Pelagibaculum spongiae: one gene and its partner. The protein of the gene in region 2 interacts with the protein of the main gene of each other region in a pairwise test. Links are inferred from orthologs where the notes say so. Each region holds a gene or a part of one and is shown on either strand. Other genes may lie near its edges.

The links.
Region 1: the proteins of DC094_RS13735 (region 2) and rlmN interact in binary tests that used the Escherichia coli proteins (3 or more experiments, as listed by UniProt). The link is inferred for Pelagibaculum spongiae from one-to-one orthologs.

The regions. Positions count from the first base shown.
Region 1 is NZ_QDDL01000001.1:1,124,426-1,130,943, forward strand. Bases 2,902-5,761 are described here. They hold rlmN (dual-specificity RNA methyltransferase RlmN), read right to left. Parts: upstream 4,963-5,761; coding sequence 3,841-4,962; downstream 2,902-3,840. Other genes in these bases: DC094_RS04810 (helix-turn-helix domain-containing protein), read right to left, coding at 2,902-3,050; pilW (type IV pilus biogenesis/stability protein PilW), read right to left, coding at 3,047-3,832; ndk (nucleoside-diphosphate kinase), read right to left, coding at 5,014-5,442. Also shown: DC094_RS04795 (YfgM family protein), read right to left, coding at 1-178; hisS (histidine--tRNA ligase), read right to left, coding at 189-1,466; ispG (flavodoxin-dependent (E)-4-hydroxy-3-methylbut-2-enyl-diphosphate synthase), read right to left, coding at 1,488-2,618; more of DC094_RS04810, read right to left, coding at 2,670-2,901; DC094_RS04830 (DUF302 domain-containing protein), read left to right, coding at 5,791-6,306.
Region 2 is NZ_QDDL01000005.1:264,304-275,324, forward strand. The notes cover bases 5,574-8,370. They hold DC094_RS13735 (DEAD/DEAH box helicase), read left to right. Parts: upstream 5,574-6,210; coding sequence 6,211-7,530; downstream 7,531-8,370. Other genes in these bases: DC094_RS13725 (hypothetical protein), read left to right, coding at 5,574-5,791; DC094_RS13730 (hypothetical protein), read left to right, coding at 5,791-6,117; DC094_RS13740 (metal-dependent hydrolase), read right to left, coding at 8,187-8,370. Also shown: DC094_RS13710 (DUF748 domain-containing protein), read left to right, coding at 1-2,356; DC094_RS13715 (hypothetical protein), read left to right, coding at 3,208-4,449; DC094_RS13720 (CBS domain-containing protein), read right to left, coding at 4,688-5,092; more of DC094_RS13725, read left to right, coding at 5,321-5,573; more of DC094_RS13740, read right to left, coding at 8,371-8,864; DC094_RS13745 (class I SAM-dependent methyltransferase), read left to right, coding at 9,054-9,713; DC094_RS13750 (DUF2157 domain-containing protein), read left to right, coding at 9,717-11,021. UniProt on the Escherichia coli protein: DEAD-box RNA helicase involved in the assembly of the 50S ribosomal subunit at low temperature. Exhibits RNA-stimulated ATP hydrolysis and RNA unwinding activity. Acts before DeaD.

The DNA of each region.
Region 1 (6,518 bases), on a different replicon or contig from region 2:
GCAGCATTTTTTCATAAGCTATCGAGGCATTTTGCTTATGTTCCGCAACTGAACCCTGGTAATAATCCCAGCCGAAAATACCCACAACACCCAGAACTACACCGGCCACCATTGAAGGGCCATTCTGCTTGAGCCATTTTTTGACGTCTTCGATCTGTTTTTGATCGGCAGTATCCACACTCGTCTCCTTAAGCGATCAGCTGCTTGAGCTGCTGAATCAATGCTGTTTCATCCAGCGCCTGCTGGTCTTGTGTTGTTCTTAACGGCTTCAGTTGCACCTGGCCAGATGAAATTTCATCTTCACCAACTACCAAAGCGACTTGCGCACCGCTTTTGTCTGCCCGTTTAAATTGTTTCTTGAATGCGCCGCCCTGACAGTCAGTTAATAACCGCAAACCAGGTACTGCATCACGCAAACGATTGGCTAATGCCAAACCATGAATCTCTGCTTGCTCACCCAAACGCATTAAATAAGCGTGCGGATTGTCATCAAGATTGGTTAGCAGCTCAAGGTCTTGTAACAGCGCAACCAGTCTTTCAACACCCATCGCAAAGCCAGCACCACAGGTTGGTTTGCCGCCTAACTGCTCAACCAGCCCATCATAACGACCACCACCACACACCGTACCCTGAGCACCTAAGTGATCAGTCACCCACTCAAAAACGGTTCGGTTGTAATAGTCCAGACCACGTACCAGACGGGTATTTACTTGATATTCAACACCAGCAGCATCCAAAGATTTACACACTTTTTCAAAGTGCGCTTTAGTCTCTTCACCTAGATGATCCATCAAGCGTGGCGCAGCTTCGATCAGCACCTGCATTTCAGGGTTTTTACTATCTAGGATTCTTAAAGGATTACTGTGTAGACGTCGCTTACTGTCTTCATCCAACAGCTCTAGACTGGCTTCAAAGTAAGCAATCAGTTTTTCCCGATACAGCTTACGTTCTTCAGCATCACCTAAAGAGTTAATCTCTAACCGAACAAATGGGGTTAAACCGAGTTTTTTCCACAGGTTGGCCGTCATGAGAATCAGCTCAGCATCTAAAGAAGCATCGGCAATACCAAATGCTTCAACACCTACTTGATGAAATTGACGATAACGACCTTTTTGCGGACGCTCATAGCGGTACATTTGACCGGCATACCACAAACGTTGGGTCTGGTTATGAATCAAACCATGCTGCAAGGCTGCTCGAACACAACCGGCAGTACCTTCAGGACGCAAAGTCAGGCTTTCGCCATTACGATCCTCAAAGGTGTACATTTCCTTTTCGACGATATCGGTTACTTCGCCAATCGAGCGCTTAAATAGCTCGGTTTTCTCAACCACCGGCATCCGCACTTCCTGATAGCCATGGCTATCTAGCAAATTACGAATTACCGACTCAAAGTGACGCCAAACAACCGTTTGTTCAGGCAAAAGGTCATTCATGCCGCGAATGGCACTAAGTGTTTTGCTCAAGGTATTCCTCTACTACTCTTATCAACTGGGCAAGTCAGGACTAGCGCTAATGGAAATTGGCTGCACCTCATCGCGCTGCTTATCAGCCAGTTTTTTTCTGATCACTTGCTCGAAGTGATCGACTAACGACTCATTGGAAAGCTTATGATCTGGCTTGCCATCAACATAAATCAGGTTCGGTGAGCCACCGGTTAAACCGACATCCGCTTCCTTGGCCTCGCCCGGACCGTTAACCACACAGCCTATCACGGCAACATCGAGAGATTCACTGATATCTTCCAACCGTTGCTCAAGCTGATTGACGGTACTGATTACATCAAAATTCTGACGAGAACAGGACGGACAAGCAATCATGTTGATACCGCGACTACGAATTCGTAGGCTTTTCAGTAGATCAAAACCGACTTTAATTTCTTCGACCGGATCAGCAGCCAGAGAAATTCGCAAGGTATCGCCGATGCCTTCATAAAGCAGCATGCCTAAACCCACTGCAGATTTCACCGCACCCGCTCTAGCACCGCCAGCTTCAGTAATGCCTAAATGCAATGGCTGGTCAATCTGACTGGCTAACTTGCGGTAGGCATCCATCGTCATGAAAACATCAGATGCCTTTAGGCTGATTTTATATTCTTGGAAATCCAGTCGATCCAAAATATCGATATGACGGAAAGCCGACTCCACCAATGCATCCGGTGTTGGCTCGCCGTATTTCATTTGCAAATCTTTTTCTAACGAACCGGCATTCACACCAATTCGTATCGGAATACCGTGATAACGCGCTGCATCAATAACCGAGCGCACCCGATCTTCTCGACCGATATTGCCTGGATTAATCCGCAAACAATCAACGCCCAGCTCGGCAACTCGCAAGGCAATTTTATAATCGAAGTGGATATCAGAGATCAGCGGAACATTCACCTGCTGGCGAATTTTACCAAAGGCTTCAGCGGCTTCCATTGAAGGCACTGAAACCCGAACAATATCTGCACCGGCATCTTCCAAACGTCTAATTTGGGCAACAGTGGCAGCAATATCACAAGTTTCAGTGTTGGTCATGCTTTGTACTGTGATAGGCGCATCACCACCCACCGGTACATTACCGACCATGATCTGACGACTTTTACGCCGACGAATCGGAGATTTATATTGCATCTAAACTAGCCTCAGCAATTATTTTTAAAGGTTGGTTTCAACTGTTTGACTTTAATTGCCTAAGAGCAAACTAATTGCCCACCCGACAGCAGCAATGACGACTACTGCACCGACCAGCAAACCTAACTTCACACTACCACTTGCCGCAGATCGAACTGCCGCTTCTTTAAAGGCAACGACCTCAGGAACGATATCTGAATTGAGTCCAAGCAACTTGGCATAGTTACGCATATAACCGCGTAAATAGACCTTACTTGCGCTTTCTAGCTCAGTCTCAGCTTCCATTTGCTTGACCACTGCCACGCGCAAATGCAATTTGGCTGCAATATCTTCTTCAGTGAGGTTTTTGGCGATACGAGCCTGCTTTAATAGAGCACTTGGAGGCGTAGCAACCGAGAATTCAACACTTTCACTTACTTTAGGTTCGCTCACTTGTTACTCCGGTCTAAAGACTGCAACAGCTGGAAGGTCTCATCCGATTCCGGATAGCTATTTTGCAATGTATTTAATGCCCGAGTGGCTAATTTATCATCGCCTTTTGCGGTGGCTAGCTGGTATTGCAACCACAACAACGGAGGCGAAGATTTAGCAGTACGGCTATAACGATTTAAATAATGAGTCGCCAGATTGAGCTTTTGATCTTCCAGATAGAACTCAGTTAAAGCTCGCAGTGCCTGTTGGTTTTCTGGCTCAGTTTTCAACGCTTCACGTAAATCATCAATCGCTTGCTTTGGCTTATTTTCCTTTAGCAAACACAAACCAGAGTTAACATAAGCACGCGCTGGCGTACCATAAAACTGGTTGGATAAGGCTTTGCGGAAATTAACCTGAGCCTGTGAATATTTGCCGGTATTACATAGATGAACACCAAAACTATTCAAAGTTTCCGAGCTGGTCGGATCCAATCGCAAGGCTTCTGTGTAATGTACTTCAGCCAGTTGGTTTTGCCCCACCTGACTGAAGTAATAACCCATGCCTGCCTGAACTTTCGGCAGTTCCGGGGCATATTGCAGTGCTCTGAGGAATCGATCCTTGCCGCGTTCAATTTGTCCGCTTTGCAAGTAGGCATAACCTAAGCGCAGATGTGATTCAGCCGAACTGGTTCGCTGTTCACCTTTCAGGTTGTCCCGGGGATCTTTACCAACAAGTGAGCTTTGGCAACCCGCCAAAACTAAACTGCCTAGTAATAAAATCCAGCCAAATCGTCCTTTCATAGCCGTCCTCAGAGTTGAATGACTTGCAATTCTCTTTCCTGACGCTCTTGAAGTGCGCGTTCCTGTCGGCGGGTTTTATCTTGAACCTTACCTACCAATTGGCCACAGGCAGCATCAATATCGTCACCACGAGTTTTGCGAGTGGTGGTGTTAATTCCAGCAGTCTGCAATATTTTTGAGAAACGGTGAATTGCATTGTTACTGGAGCGCTGATAGATCGTCCCTGGGAAGGGATTAAACGGGATCAGATTCAACTTACATGGCACATCTGCCAACAAGGCCGCCAATTCAGTGGCGTGGTGTTCCCGGTCGTTCACTTCATGCAACATCACATATTCAATGGTTACCACACGTTTGTCATTAAAATAATCACGACAAACATCCAGCACTTCTTTAATTGCATACTTTTTGTTCAGTGGAACAATCTCACCACGCAACAAATCATTAGGTGCATGCAATGATAAAGCCAGCGAACACTCGCTCACTTTCTTTAATTCTCTTAACTGAGGCGCCATGCCTGCAGTACTTAAAGTCACCCGGCGCTTAGACAAACCATAGGCATTGTCTTCCATCATCAAGTTCATTGAACCGACTACATTGTCGAAGTTCAACAGCGGCTCGCCCATACCCATCATGACCACATTGGTCACCCGGCGGTCGTCACGGTGGCAGTCACCCAAAGAACGGGAAGCAATCCATACCTGACCAATGATTTCCCATAAGTCGAGATTACGGCTAAAGCCTTGCTTACCGGTGGAACAAAAGCTGCAATTCAGTGAACAGCCCACTTGGGAAGACACACATAAAGTGCCACGGCCATCTTCTGGGATATACACCGTCTCAACTAAATTGCCATCGGGCAATTTCAGCATCCATTTGCGGGTGCCGTCGCTAGATTCTTTATCCAAAGTAACTTCTGGGCCACGAACTTCGCAGGTTTGCTGAAGCTTGATACGCAGTGCTTTACTAAGATTGGTCATCTGATCAAAGTCATCCACCCCTAGCTGGTGAATCCATTTCATCACCTGCATGGCACGAAACGGCTTTTCTCCTAACATTTCGAAAAAGCGTTCCAGACCAGGTCGGTCAAAGTTCAGTAGATTAATCTTGTCAGATGTTTGTGCAGACATATTTACTCCGGTCACAACACACAGGGAGCGCAAGCGCTCCCCGCTTTGAGATTAGCCGCGCGGGCAAATCTCGCCTTCTTCAAAGAAGAAAGCAATTTCAGTTTTAGCAGCTTCTGGTGAATCAGAACCGTGAACCGCATTAGCGTCGATAGACTCAGCGAAATCTGCGCGGATAGTACCTGCAGCAGCTTCAGCTGGGTTAGTCGCACCCATAGTATCGCGATTAGCAGCAATCGCGTTCTCACCTTCCAGAACCTGAACCATCACAGGGCCAGAAGTCATGAATTTTACCAGATCAGCGTAGAAAGGGCGCTCTGCGTGAACCGCATAGAAGCCTTCAGCCTGTTCCTTGGTCAAGTGCAGCATCTTAGCAGCAACGATCTTCAAACCAACTTTTTCAAAGCGGGCATAGATCTCGCCGATAACATTTTTGGCAACTGCATCGGGCTTGATCATTGAAATTGTACGCTCGATCGCCATTAGGTTTTTCTCCTGGTTAGTTTTTATAGTGCTAGCAAGTGGCGCGATTATAAAAGCCATAGCCAAACCCTGTCACGCCTAATGACAGACTATTTTGCTTGGCTATCGGAAAACTTGAATGGAAGCTACGTTTTTTAACCGTTTTAACCACCTTCAAACTGACCCTGACAGCTAATTAAAAAGATCAACAAGCCCACAACTAACTCAGGCTAAATGCCGATTCAAGGTAAGCTCTTATCACATAGATAGGTAAGGAACCCTATAGTGAAAAGCCTGTCGTAGAGAACTGCGACCACTGGTCTAGTTGCTGCAGTTAGTATCTAAAATGTATAAAAAGGACTTCTAATAATGAAAACCCGTTTATTGCCGCTCGCTTCGCTGTTGACCGTATTAGCCACCATCAGCTTGCCAGCAAGTGCCGGCAGCTATTCTAATCAAGGTGCAAAGCCCACCACCTTGAATGCATCTTTTCTCCATCACAGCACCATTGAAGTCAAAAGCAATCACAGCGTTGCCGCCACTGCCGACAAATTAGAACAAGTGCTCACCAGCAAAGGCATGACGGTTTTCACTCGAATTGATCACCAAAAGAATGCCGCAGGTGTAAACCTGAAACTGGCACCGACCCAGGTGGTGATTTTTGGTAATCCAAAAATCGGCACCAAGCTGATGCAATGCAGCCAAGGCACCGCCATCGATTTGCCACAAAAAGCATTAATTCGTCAGGATGAAAAAGGCCAAGTCTGGTTGTCCTACAACAACCCGGCTTATTTAAAAGCCCGCCATCAGATTGAAGGTTGTGATGCGGTGATTGGAAAAGTTGAAAACGCACTGGCGAAGTTTGCTAAAGCTGCGACGAATTAGTCTTCTTCGCAGAATCCGTTACCGGTTCTAAAAACTGCAGGTGGTTATTTGATCGCCTGCAGTTTTTGTAAAACATCTAGATCTACTGCCTATCAAAACGCAGCCTTTGTCATTCTTAATGACAACAAATCAAAAATATTTTGTGAAGCTATGCTTTCACTAATACATAAATTCATGAAAGCATAGTTTCAATTTACTACTATCAATTCTTC
Region 2 (11,021 bases):
TTTCAAACTGCAGCAGTTGGCGCTTTCACAGCTTTACAGCTGGCAACCGGCGCAGCCTGCGCAGTTGAAAATAACTGCCCAATTGAATCAAACACCGCTTGAGCTTTCTGGTCAGCTACAACCATTTGCTTCGCCAATTAAAGCCAAGCTGAACTTACAACATCAAGATCTGCAGTTAGCGGCTTTCCAGCCTTGGCTGCCGGCTGATTTAACTGTTTCTGGTTGGTTAGCAAATGCATTGTCGGTGGATTTAGCATTTGACCCTGAACAATCGGATCAAATCGAGTTGGACTTTTCTAGTCAACCGGTGTTGAAAAAACTTCAATTAACTTTTAATCAGTCAGAACAACAAAGCTCATTATCGTTTGACCACTTACAATTAAATGTTGATGGCGATTTAAAACAACAACAATTAACGGTTAATCCAGAATTAACAATAAAAAATATTCACCTTGAACAAGCGCCGCATACTGTTCAATTAGCAGAACTGTCGTTGAAGCGATCAAAAATCACCAGTGATTTAAAAACTGAAGCATTTAATGTGCTGCTAGAACCGTTGCAGTTGCAACAACTAGCGATTGCTACAGAAAAACAATTACAGCTTGCTGTGGATAAAATAAAGCTACAACAGCTGTCAGCAAATAAAACGCAGACTATTGATGTAAAGCTGAATGATTTCTCAATCAACCAGCTCATGGTCAATCACCAACAAAAACCATTAACTGGCTTTGCTGATTTTTCTATTCAGCAGGTTGAAGTGACCGCATTTAATCCACAGAACGCTCAATTCAGCGCTTCGCTTGAGCAACTAGCATTAAACCAGCTGGTATTACAGCAAGCGCAGCAAAATTGGTTGCAGCTGAATGCCCTCTCACTAGACCGGGCGACTTTTGCTCCAGTCACTTCAGGCGCTCTAACTGATACAGCGAACCCTCAATTAAACACCGCCCAGCCAGTCATTACATTAGGCAGTTTGCAGTTGAAGCAACTCACTGGTGAGTTGCAGCGTCAGGCGGATGGTGCAATTCCATTGTTAGATCAGTGGTTGGCACGAATAAATCTGATTGCTGATAATGCACAAACGCCTGAATCAGTCGCGGTGGAAACTGTTTCAGCCGAGACTGCACAGGAAACAGTTTTACAAACTACTGAGCAATCGCAGCCGCAGTCGAAAGTAGCGCTAGAAGAAAAATCAGGCTTGCCGATTGTTTTGCAGCAGTTTCATCTAGACGGCGCTTTTAAATTTACCGATTTACAAGCTGAGCCAAATTTAAAAACAATGCTGCAATTAACCAAGCTAGACATTTCTGATTTAAATACCGCAGATAGCGAGCATTTTTCACCAATAGCGCTTGCAGCCAATATTGGTGAATACGGTGAGATAATTGTTGATGGTGAAATTGCACCGATTAGTCAAAAAATAAAATTAAAGGGTGAAATAAAGAATATTGAATTACCTATTTTCACTGGCTATATCGAACCAATGCTGGGCTATCAAATATCATTAGGCCAGTTGAATAACAGGTTCGAGCTGACACTGGCTGATCAAAATCTGCAGTTAGAAAATAATATTCTACTGAAACAGCTAGAAATGGAACCTGTCGATCAAGCAGTAATTGACCGAGTTAGCAAACAGTTGACCATGCCGATAGATAAAGCGTTATCTTTCTTGCGAAATAGCGATAACAATATTGAACTCAGCCTACCAGTTGCTGGCCCATTAGATGATTTGTCGGTTGATACCGGCGATATTATTGCAACGGCAACCACCAATGCGATTAAAGAAGCTTCGATTTCTTATTTAAAGCATCTGTTACAGCCATGGGGAACCGCAATTACCTTGGCCCAATATGCTGGAGAACTGCTATCTGAAGTATCGCTCGACCCGGTTGCTTTTGATGCAGGGAGTAGTGAGTTAAATCTTCAGGGAACTGATTATCTCGGTAAGTTAGCTCTACTGACACAGCAGCGGCCTGACTTGCAGTTAAAGCTGTGTGGCGTGGCATCGAATAATGATCGCCAATGGTTTGAACAACAGCGGTTTGAAAAAGAGAAACTTGAACAGCAGCTATTAGCACAGCAGGAATCTGAAAAAACAGATTTAGTTGAAAGTAAGCCGACTGAGGTTGCCAGTAATTCTGCTAAAAATACTGCCGAAGAAATTAAATTAGCCGAACAGCAGTTAGCTGCACAAGTGGCGCAAATAACCGAACAACTTAACCAAGTGGCTAAATTACGAGGGGATGGGGTGAAACGTTATCTAGTGGAACAGCAAGGAATTGATCCGGGGCGTTTGTTGTTGTGTAAGCCTAAATTAGAAAATGAAGCGCTGCCGTCGGTGGCGGTGGGGATTTAAAATCTAGAGAAAATCAGTTCAGCAAAAGCGCAGGCAAGTTGTCTGCGCTTTTGCTTGTATACAACGTTGAATCTCCTTCTTGAGAAACTTTATCCAGTAAGGCTCATTACATCGTCAATTCAAAATTGTGCATGTATTGCTGTAATAGGTTCTTTATATAACAATAAGTTCATATATAAACTTAGCTAGTTAGTCATGTTGTTTTTGAACTAATTCGTTTTATCTTTTTTCATAATAATGGTCAACCACATCTGATCAATTGATGAGTGAAAACACGACGGTGGATTTTAGCTATTTTTTTAACGAATTCTATCAAGTTTTTAAGAGAATAGAGCTTTGAAGTGAAGTGTATAATGTTATGATTTAAATTCAGAAAAATATTGAAACTTATTGGTTTTTTAAATTTTAATTGATTTAACGTATGCATACTTTTATTATCTCGATTATGCAGCAAGCAATTTCAATGCAGAAATAAATTCTGTCAATGACACTTGTTCAAATAACATTATTCCAGAGCTTTAAGAACTGTATTGTATGAAAAACCTTTCTAGGTGATCAAGCGATCGTTTAATAACTAACTGCCGCCCATTTATCTAATGATATAAAGCAAAACAATATCTTTGTGGCGTCTGTTTATTCAGATTAGAACCTCTTACAAAGCTAGATAGAACTTAGAATGCAAGCTGATAAAGATAATAAAAGGTAAGGTAATGAAAGGTCAGCAGTCAAAACTTACCAAACTTAGTATAAGAAAATCGATTTTCATCCTGTCATTAATCTATAATTAGATAATTAATGCAGAAGAGCTTTGAAAAAAAATATAGCAGCATAGAATAGTAAAGGAAGTTTAAATGAAGTTCATTAAAATATTAACAGCCATTACAGTCACTATAGCCTCTTCAATTGCAGTAGCTCAACAACCGAGTTATACACCATTTGAAAGAGCGTTTTTAGATCTAAAAATATACAATGCAGATAGTGCGCAAACTTGCCAAGATGCTCTAATGGGTAAAGAAACATTTAATGATGCTTGGCAAGCATACATAGACGCAGGTAGTGTAGGTCGTGACGCATCAGCATTAGCTAATAAGTTACATGCGAATTGTATTTCTTTAGCTCAAGCTCCTAATGGCGGAGACGAGCAACCCCAATACACTCGATTTGAAAGGTCGTACTTAGATTTAAAATCATATAATAATGAAAATGCAGCTACATGTTTGTCTACTCTAAATACAGATTCATCTGCTGTTGTTCACGTTTGGAAGATCTTCATAAAAAATGGAAGCGTGAAAGATTATGGTAATTCTTTTGTCAATAAAATACATCGAAACTGCCTCATAGATGCTGTTCCTATAGTTATCGGATTAATCGGTATTCCATGGGAAGAACTTACATCATTCGAAAGATCATTCTTAGATTTGAAAGCATACAGTAGTAACAGTGCTGATGTTTGCAGAGATGTTTTATTGGGCAATGAAACTATTAATAGCTCATGGGATAAATTAACTAATGCTGGTTTTATAAGTTCTGACAAGCCACTAGCTAACAAGTTAAATATAAATTGTATTGATAATGCCTATGCAGAATATGTAGCGTCTGGCGCTAGAATATGGACAGATTTAGGCCCTGGTTGGACTTTTCAAAAAATTGATATGCCTGAATACCTGCGATACCTAGATGAGGTTGGCTATAAAGCCGAGACATACTTGATGAAAATAGCTTTGCCCTGGGAAATTGGTCATTATTGGAGAGAGCTCAGTATTATAATTGTAGTTAAGTACGAAAGTGATCATGCAGTATTTGGAAGCGAAGTTACAATTAATGGATTTTCTCATATCTATGGCGCAAGCGTTAGTCAACCTTGGGCTCATGTATATGAAACATCAGAAACTTATATTTATCAGTACACGACAACACTGGGGCATAGCCCAAATGTTGAGCTGCCTCGTGAAGTATCTGAAATAGCAAATGGTTTCTCTGCTTACTATAAATCAATACTGCCTATATTAAATGAATTTAAATTTAAAGTATTTCCTCATGAAAATGTCGGATCAAAAATAATTGTATCGAGTCAAGTAGATGCGTCGAAATAATAAAAAACTAAAACAATCACGAAACGAGAGAGGTGATTCTTTAAAGCCAAAAAGCGCTCTCTTTTACATCTGCTACTTTGGTTGTCGCAATGTAAGAGTACGTTCTATAGCTGATAGTTTCTGAAAAAAATCATGCTTAGGCTATGTTTTGAATTGTTCCAATATTAAAAAAGCGAAGTACCTTCTGACAGTTCAGTATGTCGGATGGCGCTTCGCTTATCCAACTTGCGAGCGAGCATCAAACAGGGCTCGGCTTCGCCGCTAGTTCCATCAAATAATCAACCACTTTGCGTCTGACCACCAAGCCAACCAATCGGCCTTCGTCGACTACCGGATAAAAGCGACGATGGGTTTCAGCCATTTCGCTGGCAAGCGCCATTAAGTCTCTTTCTGGGGAAATGCTATCTGGGAAGGCTTTCATTACATCTCCAATGCAGACGTTTACATTGCTGTAATAGGCTTCCTCTAACGTTTGTTTGATTAGATCCTGCTCAGAAATAAACCCCACCAAGTGTTTTTGCTTATCGACTACTGGTAAGCCGCTGAGGTGGTGTTGACGGAACTTGTGCCATGCATCGGACAAGCTTTGTTGTGGCTGCAGTGTTGGAGCAGGGTGCATCATGACATCTTTTGCTTGTGCCATTGTCGGGCCTCCTGACTGGTTTCGACTGGTTTCGACAGGTTTATTGTACGCCTTTGCTCTTAGAAATGTGACTAAGCACCATGTTTTTGTTCTCAGTAATGATCTAAATGCAAAGGTCGCAGTACATGAAGTACGATGGGTTAAAATAGAACAACGCTCAAAATAATTGAAGAATACTTTCCCTTGTTTGCAGTAGCTGCTTTAGTTGTTGTAAACAAGGGAGGGTTTATGGCAGATTTCGTAGATAATGGCTTTGAAGATTTAGGAGATTGTGCGTCATCAGCTCTCCATGATGTAGAAACCATTTATGCAGATATAGGGCAAGTTGCGGCTTCTCTGTTAACTATATATGGAGGTGTTGCCTGTAATTTTATTGCTGCTAGGGCAATACAAGAAAATCTATCGATGCCTCAAAAAATAACCACGCATTATTTAAATAACTGTATTATACAAGCTAGTGCGTCTTTAACAAAAGTTAAACTTAAAAGTGTCTTTAATGAAAAAAGCCTTTCGCATCTTTTACCTAAATACACGGACATCATACAGGCTTTTGAATCTCATAGATTAAAAAGATTGTTTTTTTCCCAAGGTCAATATGGAAAAGATCCAATATATGAATCAAATTGGGATATGAGCTGCCATGAAATGCATTCAATTATTTTAAAAATAATGGTAGGGGGGGCGGTTTGTTTCAGCTAATGGATCATGAAACTTTTATTCCTTTTCCTACAGAGAATAGGTGTGGCTTTTCTGTATCTTTTAAAGGTGCGAATGGAAAGTCACACACTTGTAGCCTTTTTCCTACATTGAGAGGCTGGTGTTTTTTCAACTCTAAAAATGCTGAAAAAGGTAAATTTAAAGGCTCTGCGCTATATGCTGGGGATCTTTCAGCCTATAGTGTATTGATTGATCGGATCTTCGCTTTAACTACTAATTATCAATGCAATACGGTTCAGATTATTCCTTGGCATTGCCCGAGTATTGAAAAAAAAATTGCTGAAGATCCAGTCATTTCTAGCGATTGAGTTAAGGCTTAGTAACAGCTAGCTGACCGAATACCTGCCATAACCATCTCTTTCTGTTAGAATCGCGCCAGTTAATTTTTCTGGTGTTAGATCGTGCATAGCGAAATCTCCCTTAACAAGCGGCTAGTCATGGCCCTTGAAGATCTGAAGTTCACCGACCCAACTGAAGTTCAGGAAAAAGCCATTCCATTGGCAATGGACGAAGTGGATCTGTTGATCAGTGCTGAAACCGGCAGTGGCAAGACCTTGGCCTTTATGTTGCCAATGCTGCAGCGGATGTTGGACAGTACATCTAAAAATACCGGCACACGTGGCTTGGTAATGGCGCCGACTCGTGAGCTGGCGCGTCAGCTGTACAAATACAGCCAAAGCCTGGCCAAGCACACCAAAGTTCAAATTGGTCTAATTACCGGGGGCGATGATTTCAAATATCAAGCATCTACCTTCCGAAAAAATCCAGAAATCATCATTGGTACGCCGGGTCGACTGCTAGAGCATGTTGAACGCGCCAGCTGTGATTATTCTGAATTGGAAATGCTGGTACTCGACGAAGCCGACCGCATGCTAGACATGGGTTTAGGTGAAGATGTTCGAAAGCTGGTGGCGGTCTGTAACCCAGAGCGGCAAACCATGCTGTTATCTGCAACCTTAGGGCCCAAAATTGACGCGATTGCCGCTGATATTCTGACTAACCCTGAACGGTTGCAGTTGAATAAAATTACCGATGAACACCAAGACATTACCCAGCAAGTAGTGTTGGCAGACGACCCAGCGCATAAGCAGCGGCTAACTGACTGGCTGCTGGCGAATGAAAAATTCGAGCGGGCGATTATCTTCACCAACAAGCGTGACCAGGTAAGTAACTTACGTGATCAGCTTTCTCGCTACCGTACTCGTATCGGCATGCTGCACGGTGAAATGACTCAGGATAACCGTAACCTGGTGATGCAAGCATTCCGTACCGGCCAAATTACCGTGCTGGTCGCAACAGATGTTGCCGCGCGTGGTCTGGATGTTGGCGGTGTTGATTTGGTTATCAACTTCGACATGGCGCGTAAGGCTGATGAATACGTTCATCGAATTGGCCGTACCGGCCGTGCAGGTCGTAAAGGTTTAGCGGTTTCTTTGATTGGCCCATATGAGTGGAACTTGTGTGCGGCGATTCAAAAGTACCTCAAGCAGCGCTTCGACAAGCGAAGTATTGAAGGTATGGAAGGCACTTACACAGGGCCTAAGAAGGTTAAATCTAACGGCAAAGCCAGCAAAAAGGTTCATAAAAAGAAGTTGGCTAAAGCTGAAGCTAAAAAGCCAGTTAATAAACGCAAGAAGCCGGGTCGCGGTCCTAAAGCGCCGAAAATCGATACCGGTGGTGGTTCAAAACCATTAATGCGTAAAAAGAAAACAGAAGATTAAATTTGATTTTTAGATTTAATCAACAAAAAAGGCAGCGATACAAGCTGCCTTTTTTGTGTGCGGTAATTAAGCAATAGATGTTAATTAACTTTGGTTTGATGAATTCTAAAAAACCAAAAAAATTCTAGCGATATTGTGATTTCTTATTTGCAGTGAAAGCTATTAGATAGCGCCAATATTCTACAGCGGACTATTAGTATTCGAAGCCAAGATTGCTTATCTATACCTGACTGCTGTGACTAGCTTGTCAGCTTTACAATCAGCAATTGTTGGTTGCTTCATCAAAAAAAAACGACTAGCGGTATTGGAGCTAGTTATCCTTACCTTGCTAGAAAATTGCCTGTTTTTTGATCAATTTTTAATAAGTGCTTCAAGCTGAGCTGCGACAACAACTTGGACTCAGTATACCCGGTTGCCGACAGGCTATTCACAGAGTTATCCACAGAAGTGTTTGATATGTTTTCAGGTAACTGTTTGATTTTCATTGCATGTGAATAAATTTTGAAAATTTTTGTCTAGTAGCTGGTGAAAAGATTCACTACTAGATCTGGTAAAGTAATCATGGCAAAATTCTTGATACTGAGTATTTATACAGTGCCAACAATACAATAGAAGTTGTTATTGATTGGCTAGTAGGAACGGTTTGACTGGTCACTTCAGAACTTATTTACCAACTGCAGAAATGGCGCAAGTAATAACCGTATTTTTGGCGCGGCTGGTGCCGCTAACCATAAAGCGGTTGCACTCAATAACATTAATAAAGTCCAGCCTTGGGCGCGGCAATAATAGAGTTTTAATGCGGTACCAAATGAGCGCTTTATTTTGGCATTACTAATATCAATTGAATAAATTTCATCTAATAATAAATGCACAATAAAACCAGCAGATAAAAACAAGCCATATAGCCAAGATAAAAAAGCAGGCAATCCGATAAAGTGAAAGCAAATATTGACCAGCGCTAGCGAACAACAGACGCAGCATATCAGAGAATGCCAGCTACCCCGGTGTATCGTAGTGCGCTTGAACAGCGGTAATATTGGCCAACGCATAAGTAATGTTACGGCTAATATTACCAGCCAAATTTGCCACAACGGGTAGTCTGGGCCGAGTAAGACCAGTAATACCACGCTAAACAGCAAGCTCAAGCTATTGAATATGACTTTTAGTGAACTGGAATTATCGGCATCAATATCTGGCAGCAGGCTTCCCATAGTGCCGGCAACCCAAAGCCCAATGCCATTTACCGGGCTAATGAGTTCGTTTGCAATGATCAAACTGGAGATTAACGCAGAAGCCACGCTACCCACCGTTAGATGAGTATTAAAATTGGCCATTTGATGACAACTTCTCAAAAATTAATATGATTTGCCCACAGGCAACAAGCGCCAATTTACCTTATTTGATCTGTATAAAATACTGTATGCAATAAATCTAATTTGCGTTTGTGCAATATTGGCTGGCTGGCTTTGCCGATAAGGCTTTGATAGCTTAACTTCAAACTAGAAAAGCAGGCGGTTTTACCGGTGTCAGATATTTCTAAAAACAATAGCCTTCAGCCAAAAAAGCAACCAAACCAATTTACCCCTAACGACTGGCATACCTATTACCAGCAAGTTTTGGAGTACCCCCAGCGGCCATCAACAGAAAGAGCGGTAGCGTTGCTTAAACAGCAACAACTAATGGAGCCAGCAGCAACCGTTGCGGTTGATTGCGGCTGCGGAATTGGTCGCGACAGTGCTTGGTTGCTTGAACAAGGCTTTAGCGTGTTTGGTTTTGACAATGCCGAACAAGCAATAGAAGTGTGCCTACAACGCTTTGTCGACCAGCCTCATGCTCATTTTATGGTAAGTAATTTTGCTGACTACCAATACCCCGAAGCTAACTTGCTTATCGCCAATGCCAGTTTGTTTTTTTGCCCCGAAGCAGATTTTCCCACTAGCTGGAAAAACATAGTCACTGCATTAAAATCTAGCGGAATTATTCATGTAGATTTACTTGGAGTAGATGACAGCTGGGTAAATGATCCTGAATTTAATGTATCTGCATTTACTAGAAAAGAAGTGGACGCATTATTTAAAAATTTTGAGATTGTTAAGATTAAAGAGCGAAATGAAGATGGAACTACTGCGATAGGCACTGCTAAGCATTGGCATAGCTTTCATATTTTAGCGATCAAGAGATAAAACATGCGCCTGATACGCTTATTAAAAAATGACTTGGCGAAAGAATCAGCCCAGTGGGTTGAGTCCGGCATCATTGAGCAACAACAAGCAGAGCAAATTTGTCAGCAATATGGTGTTGATTATCATCAGGCACAAGTACATTCATTTGGCTATCGAATGCTGGTGGGGCTGGGTTTCCTGTTTATTGGCCTGTCGCTAATTACATTGATTGGTGCCAACTGGGATGACATTCCCCGTGCAGTTCGAATGGGCTCACTGATTGGTTTAACCCTATTGACCCAGCTGTTTGGTTGGCACAAGTGGCGACAAGGCCTGCAGTCTTCTGCAACGGGTGTGTTTTTTCTTGGTAATATGTTTTACGGCGCATCAATTATATTAATTGCTCAGATTTATCATTTGGGTGAGCATATGCCCGATGGTATCTATTGGTGGGCTTTCGGTTGTTTGCCATTGGCGATGCTAACGCAAAGCCGTATTTTGATGCTGCAAACACTGCTGCTATCGACTGTTTATTTACTACTTGAATCTAGCCTTGGTTTTTATCCTTTAGCATTCTTTCCTTTTGCCATCAGTTTGCTTTGGTTTCTCTATCGTTCACCCAGCAGTTTAATCATATTGTTTGGTAGTGTGTTCGCCATTGGTTATTGGGTTGAATCTAGTTTTGGCTGGCTGTGGTCGCTGAGCCAGAATGGAATTGGAAGTTTCTATCTTGGCTGGCATGTAGAGCATGTTTTGGTCACTGCTGGGCTGTTTGTGTTTATTTATGGTTTGAGCCAAAAGTTGGCGACTTGCCAATCGGTCAAAGCTAAAGATTATGCCGCGGCCCTTGCTTTGTGGAGCTTACGTTTCGCAATTTTTAGCTTGCTGATTCTCAGTTTCGAAGATCCCTGGCAAGATATGATAGAAGCCGATTGGGATAACCTGGCTTCTGCAGCAATATTCTATTTACTAGCAATTGTAATTACCCTTGGCTTGAGCTGGCAGAATAGAAAAAATAGGCAAACCATTACTTTTTTGATTCTGGGGTTATTAGTAGGAATATTATTGTTAGCACCAGCTATTATTGATGTCGATTACTACGCGCAGCATTTACAAATCATCGATAACTTATTGCTAGTTGTAGTGGGCTGTGGCTTGATTATTCGAGGTATTCAAAGCGGCACTTCTCACTACTTTTACTTCGGTGTCACTACTATTTTAATCACTGCTTTACTCAGATATTTCGATTTAATTGGTGATTATATCGGTGGCGCAGTGCTATTTATGGTGTTTGCAATAATCTTGTTGGCTGCTGCCAAATTTTGGAAA